4 regions of the Streptomyces sp. NPDC058653 genome follow, and region 1 is predicted to be linked to each of the others. Evidence: riboswitches for the same ligand, from Rfam matches in the RefSeq annotation. Region 1 holds a riboswitch; each other region holds the start of a gene.
What was found. Region 1 has a riboswitch for cyclic di-AMP ahead of ACFWU9_RS11180 (NlpC/P60 family protein). Riboswitches for the same ligand answer to the same signal wherever they lie in the genome.

Region 1 (2,190 bases):
CGGTACGGGTAGGACGCTCGGACGGGGTGCTCGGGCCACGCGATCAGGCCGGGTGCTCGGGCCACGGCGATCAGGCCGGGCGCACACTGCCGTAGATCGGCATGTAGTAGATCGACTCCTCGCGGACGTTCGCGCCCGGCTTCGGGGCGTGGATCATCTTGCCGTCGCCCTTGTAGATGCCGACGTGGCTGATGTCGTCGTAGAAGAACACCAGGTCGCCGGGGAGCAGGTCCGCCGTGGCGACGCGCGTGCCGACCTTCACCTGGTCCCAGGTCGTACGGGGCAGCTGCACGCCCGCCTCCTTCCAGGCGGCGGCCGTCAGGCCCGAGCAGTCGTACGAGCTGGGGCCGGTGGCGCCCCACACGTACGGCTTGCCGATCTGGGCGCGGGCGAAGGCGAGGACCTTCTCGGCCTTGGCCGCGTACGTACCGTCCGTGGCGCCGGAGCCGGTGCCGGTCCCCGAGCCGGTGCCGGTGCCCGTGCCCGTGCCCGTGTCGCCGCCTGTCGCCGGAGGATTCTCCTTCTGGGCCTCCTCCTGGCGCCGGCGCTCCGCGGCCTCCTCCTCGGCCTTCGCCTCGGCCTTGCGCCGCGCCTCCTGCTCCTTCTTCCGCTCCAGCTCGGCGAGGCGCGCCTTCTCCTCGGCCGTCAGGTCGGCGAGGAGCGACCGCGCCGCCGCGAGCTTGTTCTGGACCTTCTGCTTGCCGACCTTGAGCGAGGCCTGCGACTCCGTCAGCGTCTCCAGGCTCTTCGTCGCCTCGGCGCGCTGCTCGGCGGCGGACCGCTGCTCCTTCTGGTAGTCCTCGACCGCCACCTGCTGCCGCTCGGTCAGCCGGTCCATGAGCTGGGTCTGCTCGAAGTACGACTCGGGGCTGTCGGCGAACATCAGGGCGGCCGTGGGGCCGACGGCGCCCGCGCGGTACTGCGCCGCGGCATAGGTACCGAGGGAGCGCCGCGCCTCGTTCACCTTGTCGGCGCTCTTGGCGACCTCGTCCAGGACCCGGTCGACCGACTTGCGCTGGGTCTCCGTGGCTTCCTTCGCCTTGTTGTACTGCTGCGTCGCCGTACCGGCCTGCCGGTACAGGTCGTCGACCTTCTTCTGCACCTCTTCCACCGAGGGCTTGGGATCGGCGGGCGCGGCGGTGGCGCTCTGCGTGGACAGCAGGGTGACCGAGGCGAGAGCGGCGGTCGTGAAACCGACGGCGGGGGTGTTCGCGCGTATCCCGGTGCGGGCGCGCGTCTTGCGATGCGATGCCAAGGCCGGCATCTCCTTCCGTGGACCGCCTACCGGGTTAGCTGTCGGGTTCGGGCGGAACGGAAGGCTGCCCTACGGGCCTGGGGAAACGGCCCGATTCACCCCGGTGGAACATGGTGGGTCCCCGGTTCCGAACTCCCTTCGGGGAAGCACGGATTCGGCGGAGGCCGTCCGCTCGGCGCTGATCACCGATGGAGTACGGACCGCCTCGGCGAGCACGCTAGCCAATGTGTGGTGCTGCTGTGAAGTTTGATGGTCGATATGCCCGATACATTTTCGTGACCTTTTGCGTAAACGCTCGTTGGTGCCCCCGCGCGGCCATGTGGCGACCCGCTGTCAGTGCGGCACCCCAGGAGGTGTCTTGCCGATCTTGCCGGGCTGGCGGTCCCTGGCACGCACGCCCGCCGCGTTGTCGTCGGTCGGCATGGCTCCGCCATGCCTCCCACCTCCGCCTTGCGATCGCACGCACCAGACCCCGCTCCCTCATCCGGCCTGATCGGCAAGAGACCCCCTAGACTCAGGAAGCGATGAGCAGCCTCTTTGACGACAGCTTCCTGGCGGACCTCCGGCCCTCGGCCGAGGAGCCCCCGCCGCCGCCCGAGGACACCGCTCCGGAACAGGTGCCCGACGATCTCTTCGGAGGGAAGTTCGACGTGCCCCCGCCCAGGGATCCGCACCACCGCGACGGCGCTCCGCGCACCGTCGTGGACCCCGCGGCGCTGCTCGAAGGGCTGAACGAGGAGCAGCGCGCCGCTGTCGTACACACCGGATCGCCCCTGCTCATCGTGGCCGGCGCGGGCTCCGGCAAGACCCGGGTGCTGACCCACCGGATCGCGCATCTGCTGGGGACCCGGAGCGTGCACCCCGGCGAGATACTGGCGATCACGTTCACCAACAAGGCCGCGGGCGAGATGAAGGAGCGCGTCGAGCAGCTCGTC
Region 2 (2,190 bases), on a different contig from region 1:
CGGCCGCGTCGGCCCCGACCGGCACGACCGCGTCTGGCCGGCGCAGGTGCTCGGCACGTACTGCCTTGGCGGCACGCTCACCTCCCGGCTCGACCGGGTCCTGCGCGAGGAGAAGGGCTACACGTACGGCGTGCGTGCCTTCGCGCAGGTGCTGCGCTCGGACCCGGACGGCACGGGCGCCTCCATGCTCGCCATCAGCGGCTCCGTCGACACCGAGTCGACCGGACCGGCGCTGGACGACCTCTGGAAGGTGCTGCGCACGCTCGCGGCCGAGGGCCTGACGGACGCCGAGCGGGAGACGGCCGTGCAGAATCTGGTCGGGGTCGCGCCGCTGAAGTACGAGACGGCCGCGTCCGTCGCCGACACGCTCGCCGACCAGGTCGAGCAGCACCTGCCGGACGACTTCCAGGCGCGGCTGTACGCACGCCTGGCCGAGACCGGCACGGTCGAGGCGACGGCCGCCGTCGTCAGCGCGTTCCCCGGCGACCGGCTGGTCACGGTGCTCGTCGGCGACGCCTCGGTGATCCGGGAGCCGGTCGAGGCCCTGGCCATCGGCGAGGTGACGGTCGTCGCCGGCTGAGGCGCGCGGCCGAGGTGTGAGCGGCGGCTCGGTGCGGCGCCCCGAGGCGTGTCCGGCACAGGACAAAGGGAACCCCGGTGACGAACCTGTCACCGGGGTTCCCCGCTATGTCCGTATTCATCGGTCGGTTGCCCGTATGCCCTGTGGCGTGCGTTACAAAAGCACCTGTCCGTTTGGTGATTGAAAGATGAACGCCTAGCGTCGGTCCGGCTGTTCGTCAGAGCCCGCCGCATCCGCGGCACCGGACAGCCATCGCCGAGTCCCCGTCAGGCGCGAGCCTGGGGAGCCGGGGACCCAATCGATGTCCCTGGGGTGAATCGGGGGCCTTCGCGCGATCCGCGGAGGAGCCCGTAGGAGACCTTCCTGCTCCGAACCCGTCAGCTAACCCGGTAGGCGAGAAGGAAGGAAAGGACCAGCCACTTCATGGCGTTCACCCGTGCCACCGGGAAGCACCGTGCCCCGAACCGGACGACGCGCCGCCGCGCGAACTTCGCGGGAGCCGCCACCCTCACCGCGGCCGGTGTCATCGGCACCCTCGCCTCCCCGGCGCTCGCCGCCGACGCGGAGTCGACCATCGCCCAGGAGGCCGCCCCGGCGGCCCCGGCCCGCGCCCTCGTCATCGACGACTCCCTCGCCGCGCAGATCGACGCCCAGGCCGACGCGCAGCTGGCCGCGGCCGAGAAGGCCGCCCGGGAGAAGAAGGAGGCCGCTGCCGCCGCCCGCGCCAAGGCCGAGGCGAAGCGCAAGGCCGAGGCCCGCGCCAAGGAGCTGCGCCGGGCCGAGGAGCGCGCCGCACGCGAGGCGGAGCGCGAGCGCCTGGGCTCCTACGGGCTCCCGGTCGCCGGCTCCTCCGTCACCACCGGCTACCGGGCAGGCGGCGGGCTCTGGTCGTCCGGCAGCCATTCCGGCGTCGACTTCCGCGCCGCCTCCGGCACTTCGGTCCTGGCCGTCGGCGCCGGCACCGTCGTCGAGGCGGGCTGGGGCGGCGCGTACGGGAACAACATCGTCCTCCGTATGAAGGACGGCACCTACACCCAGTACGGACACCTCTCGTCGATCGGTGTCTCCATCGGCCAGAGCGTCGCCCCGGGCGACCGGATCGGCCTCTCCGGCTCGACCGGCAACTCCACCGGCCCGCACCTGCACTTCGAGGCGCGGACGAGCGCGGAGTACGGCTCCGACATCGATCCGGTCGCCTACCTGCGTGCGCACGGAGTACGGCTCTAGGCCCCCTCCGGCGGATCCTCGCGGATCGGCCGGCGCACGACGAGGGCCCCGGCGTTCCGTTCCGCCGGGGCCCTCGTCGTGTCCGCGTGCCGCGTCGTCCGCCCGCGAATCAGACGGTCTCGGGAAGCTCGTCGAGCCCCTCGGCGACCAGCTTCGCCAGCCGGTCGAGCGCGGCCTCGGCGCCGTCCGCGTCGGAGAACAGGACGATCTCGTCGCCGCCCTGCGCGCCCAGCCCCAGCACGGCGAGCATCGACGCCGCGTTGACCGGGCTGCCGTCGGCCTTGGCGATGGTCACCGGAACGCCGGAAGCCGTGGCGGCACGGACGAAGATGGAGGCGGGACGGGCGTGCAGGCCCTCGGCCCAGCCGACATTGACGCGGCGC
Region 3 (2,190 bases), on a different contig from region 1:
GGACGTGGTCGCCGACACGGATTCGGCTCCGGACAGCGAGGCGAGCGAGGCCGCCGAGGAGCCCGAGGCGTCCGCCGAGCCCGAGCCGTCCGAAGAGGCCGTGCTGCCTCCCGCTCCCGACTCCACGCCGTCGTCGGGGCAGTTCGGCCGCGACTCCGCGTCCGGCTCCGAGGAGCCCGGCACGGAGGCGAGCACGGAGACCGGCACCGGCGCCGACACCTCCACCGGGAAGGGCAAGCACCGCGGCGAGGCCGCTCCCGAGCCGGGCGAGTCGGCCGCCGCCGACGAGGGATCGACCGGGGCGGGCAAGACCGGCAACGCGGACGAAGAGCGCGAAAGCGGCCGTCATGCCTCACGGGGTGACGCCTCGGTACGTAACGGCGACGCGGACGGCGACGGCGAGGCCGCCGCCGACGGCTCGTACACCGTCCGCTCCGGCGACAGCCTGTGGACCATCGCCGACCAGCTGGGCATGGACGGCGGCTGGTCCGCGCTCTACCAGGCGAACCGCGAGGTCGTGGGCTCCGACGCCGATCTCATCCTGCCCGGACAGAAGCTCGATCTGGCCCCGAATCAGGGGTAGTCAAGCGGGCTATGTCCGCATCTGTGCAAGTGAGACAAGCGTCTCTTCGCCCCAACTGATGCGATCTGCCCGGCAACTCACCCGCTCTCCGTTCCGACCTGCGTAAACAGGGGTTTCCTCGGGGCGGGATGGGTGAATCATCCCGGATGTTCCTTCTTTGAACATCCGGGATGTCTGTGTTTACGGTCTGAACCGCTCGCACCGCGGGCACCGTCGACCGTCACGCCGAATCCTGCCGTCGGTCGGGGGGAGTACTCGTCGCGTCACGCGCCGAAGGCAGGAGCGGGGGACCCAGGTAAGTGCCGGTCATCACGGCCGGCTCGGGGTGCAGCCGTGCGCAGGGGGACGTGAAGACGTTCCCGGGCCGCACGGCCGGGCAACTCACTTGGCCCGAACCCGACAGCTCACCTCGCAGGCGTCGGTGAGGAGATCTCGCATGCTGTTTTCCACATCCGGCAAGGGCAAGCACCGCCGTCCGTCCAAGGCCGTCCGCTACGCCACGCTCGCCGGCATCACCGGTGCCGCCGTCGCGGCCCCGCTGCTCGGCGCCACCTCCGCCTCCGCGGCCACCACCGCCGAGTGGGACGCCGTCGCCCAGTGCGAGTCCGGCGGCAACTGGTCCATCAACACCGGCAACGGCTACACCGGCGGGCTCCAGTTCTCCGCCTCCACCTGGGCCGCGTACGGCGGCACCGCCTTCGCGTCCAGCGCCGACCAGGCCTCGAAGTCCCAGCAGATACAGATCGCCGAGAAGGTCCTCGCGGGCCAGGGCAAGGGTGCCTGGCCGACCTGTGGCGTGGGCCTGTCCAACGCCTCGAACGACGCCGGCTCGAACGACGCCAGCTCCAACGACGCCGCTTCGAACGACTCCGGCTCGGCCGACTCCGCCCAGCAGTCCGCCCCCGAGCAGGCCCCGCAGGCCGCCCCGAAGGAGCGCTCCGCGCCGCGTGCCGCGCAGGAGCAGCCCGCCTCGCGTGGTGAGACGCGCGGTCCGGTCAAGAAGGGCGACGGCGAGTACAAGGTCGAGCCCGGTGACACCCTCTCCAAGATCGCCGAGACCGAGAAGGTCGAAGGTGGCTGGAAGAAGCTCTTCAAGCTGAACAAGGACATCGTCGAGGACGCCGACGAGATCTTCCCGGGTCAGCAGCTCCACCTGAGCTGACCCTTTCCCCCCGAACCCCGGCACGGCGCGCCTCACTCCCCCCGGACGCGCCGGGCCGGGGTTCGGACGGTCCCCGCACCCACCGCCCCCACCAGCCCCACCGCCCCCCACCAACCCCTGGACATTCGCGGCCGAACGGGCATCGCGGACTCTTTTCGTCCCAGCGGGCGGGCATCTGCCGACCGCCGACCGGGAGCCGGTTAGGCTCATGCCGCAAGGCCAATGAGACCCTGCACTCCACGCGTCACATCCCAGAAGGAGATGCTCGTGCCGTCCATCGACGTCGTCGTAGCCCGGGAAATCCTTGACTCCCGAGGCAACCCAACGGTCGAGGTCGAGGTCGGCCTCGACGACGGCAGCACCGGCCGTGCTGCTGTCCCCTCCGGTGCGTCAACCGGTGCGTTCGAGGCCCTTGAGCTCCGCGACGGTGACCAGAACCGCTACC
Region 4 (2,190 bases), on a different contig from region 1:
TCGGAGCCGGGCCGGATGATGTCGTTCCCGCCGGCACAGAACGTCACCAGATCCGGGGCGAGTTCCTTGGCCCGCGGGATCTGCTCGGCGACGATCTGGTCGAGCAGTCGTCCTCGTACGGCGAGATTGGCGTACCGGAACGATCCTTCCGGCGTCCGGTCGGCGAGCAGTACCGCGAGACGGTCCGCCCAGCCGACGTAGATTCCGCCCGGTCCGGGATCGCCGACGCCCTCGGTGAAACTGTCACCGATGGCCGCGTAAGACCCGAAGGCACCTCTGGTTTCCGTTCTCGAATCGTCAGCCACAGCAGAACATCATTCACCCGGGGATCCGACCTACGCGACCGTAAGAAGACGCCGGCTTCGGTGAGAAACGCCATCGGTCAAAATTCGTTCAACCGGGGAATATACGAAAGGCCGTTCGGCCGGTACCCGAAGGTGCCGGCCGAACGGCCGATTACGTGCGTGACCGAAGTGGTCAGAGGGAAACGCCGTGTTCGCGCAGGTACGCCACCGGGTCGACGTCGGAGCCGTAGCTCGGACCGGTGCGGATCTCGAAGTGCAGGTGCGGTCCCGTGGAATTGCCGGTGGAACCGGAGAGGCCGATCTGGTCGCCACCGGAGACCCGCTGGCCCGCCGAGACGGAGAGCGAGGAGAGGTGGCCGTACTGCGAGTACTGGCCGTCGTCGTGCTGGATGACGACCTCGTTGCCGTACGAACCGGCCCAGCCGGCCGAGACGACGGTGCCGGGGCCGACCGCCTTGACGGTGGTACCCGAGGCGGCCGCGAAGTCCACGCCCGTGTGGTAGCCGCTGGCCCAGCTGCCGCCGGCGGCGCGGTACGGGGTCGTGACGGTCGCGCCGTCGACGGGCGCGGTGTAGCCGGAGTCGGCGCTCTGCGCGGCCGGCTCGTTCGCGGTGGTGTCGGCCTTCGGGGCGGGCTCGGCCGGAGCGGGCTTCGCGGGCGCGGCCTTCTTCGGGGCTGCCTTCTTCGGAGCGGCCTCGGCCTTGTCCTCGGCGGACGCCTTGGCCTTGGCCTTGGCGCCGATGGTGAGCTTCAGACCCGGGTGGATCAGCGACGGGTTGTCACCGACGGCCTCCCGGTTGTCCGCGTAGAGCTTCTGCCAGCCGCCTCTGACCTTCTGCTTCTCGGCGATCTTGGCGAGGTAGTCCCCCGCGGTGACGGAGTACGTCCGCACGGTTCTGGCGGTCGCGGCCTTCTGGGCGGTCTGCGCGGTGGCCGTGCTGTGCGCCGCGGCGACGGCGCGCCCGGAGGCCGCCGACGGTGCGGAGGACTGCTCCGCGGCGTGGGCGCCCGTGGCACCGATGAGCGGAATTGCGATGGCGGCGCCACCCGTTCCCGCGGCGACGAATCCACGGGTGATCGGGTTGGTCCTCGGACGACGGTGCTTACCCTTTCCGGGCATGGCGAATTCCTCTCCGGCGCCTACGAGGTGAGCTGTCGGGTTCGGGCTGGAGATGCCCGGCCGCGCCGTGACGCGGCTTCACCCCAAGCCGTCCGGATCTCCGGACCGGCGTTCTACCTGGGTCCCCCGCTCCTGCCACACGTTGATGAGTGCTGGGTGGATGCGGATTCCGAACGGCGGCAGGATTCGGCGATCCGCTCGGATTGCGGTGACGGTAAGCCGCGTGGGGCGACCGGTACAAGCCGGTGAATCCTCTCCGTCAATCCACCCTTGAATATCGGCTCCGTGAGCGGTCACCCTGCGTGGATTACGGATCTTCGAATTCCGTGCGACGCCCCCAATTCCCTTCCCGCGCCCGGCCACACACCGTCACGGATATGATCCTGCTCACCAGCCGAAGCCGATCTGCACCCATCTCACCTGCGACCGGGGCACCTTATGAGCAATCACCCAATCCGGACAGAAGCCCTATTCGCCAGGCGCTTTCAGAGGGAACCGATGTCGTAAAGTCGGAGCGCGTCGGCGACGAGCGCCGACCGCAGACGCGGAGGAGCGCACGTGACGCACGAGGTGCCGGAGCAGGTCCCGCCGGGCGAGCCCGATCTCGCCGGAGTACGCAACTTCCGGGACGTGGGCGGTCTGCCGACCGTCGACGGACGGACCGTACGGTACGGACGCCTCTTCCGCAGCGGCCACCTCGCGCACGCCACCGCCGAGGACTCGGCGTTCCTGACCTCGCTGGGACTGCACACCGTCTTCGACTTC

Region 2: it holds a riboswitch for cyclic di-AMP, as region 1 does, so the genes downstream of both, ACFWU9_RS25410 (M23 family metallopeptidase) here and ACFWU9_RS11180 (NlpC/P60 family protein) in region 1, are expected to answer to the same signal.
Region 3: it holds a riboswitch for cyclic di-AMP, as region 1 does, so the genes downstream of both, ACFWU9_RS13465 (transglycosylase family protein) here and ACFWU9_RS11180 (NlpC/P60 family protein) in region 1, are expected to answer to the same signal.
Region 4: it holds a riboswitch for cyclic di-AMP, as region 1 does, so the genes downstream of both, ACFWU9_RS14235 (LysM peptidoglycan-binding domain-containing M23 family metallopeptidase) here and ACFWU9_RS11180 (NlpC/P60 family protein) in region 1, are expected to answer to the same signal.

The regions. Positions count from the first base shown of each region.
Region 1 is NZ_JBHXRM010000009.1:175,907-178,096, forward strand. It holds gene ACFWU9_RS11175 (hypothetical protein) at 1-12, shown strand, start outside; gene ACFWU9_RS11180 (NlpC/P60 family protein) at 71-1,264, opposite strand; cyclic di-AMP (ydaO/yuaA leader) riboswitch at 1,263-1,425, opposite strand; gene ACFWU9_RS11185 (ATP-dependent DNA helicase) at 1,780-2,190, shown strand, end outside.
Region 2 is NZ_JBHXRM010000033.1:70,144-72,333, forward strand. It holds gene ACFWU9_RS25405 (M16 family metallopeptidase) at 1-580, shown strand, start outside; cyclic di-AMP (ydaO/yuaA leader) riboswitch at 824-991, shown strand; gene ACFWU9_RS25410 (M23 family metallopeptidase) at 1,004-1,807, shown strand; gene ACFWU9_RS25415 (HPr family phosphocarrier protein) at 1,917-2,190, opposite strand, start outside.
Region 3 is NZ_JBHXRM010000012.1:125,975-128,164, reverse strand. It holds gene ACFWU9_RS13470 (transglycosylase family protein) at 1-583, shown strand, start outside; cyclic di-AMP (ydaO/yuaA leader) riboswitch at 842-1,016, shown strand; gene ACFWU9_RS13465 (transglycosylase family protein) at 1,020-1,745, shown strand; gene eno (phosphopyruvate hydratase) at 2,007-2,190, shown strand, end outside.
Region 4 is NZ_JBHXRM010000013.1:123,710-125,899, reverse strand. It holds gene ACFWU9_RS14240 (SGNH/GDSL hydrolase family protein) at 1-305, opposite strand, end outside; gene ACFWU9_RS14235 (LysM peptidoglycan-binding domain-containing M23 family metallopeptidase) at 478-1,425, opposite strand; cyclic di-AMP (ydaO/yuaA leader) riboswitch at 1,430-1,594, opposite strand; gene ACFWU9_RS14230 (tyrosine-protein phosphatase) at 1,996-2,190, shown strand, end outside.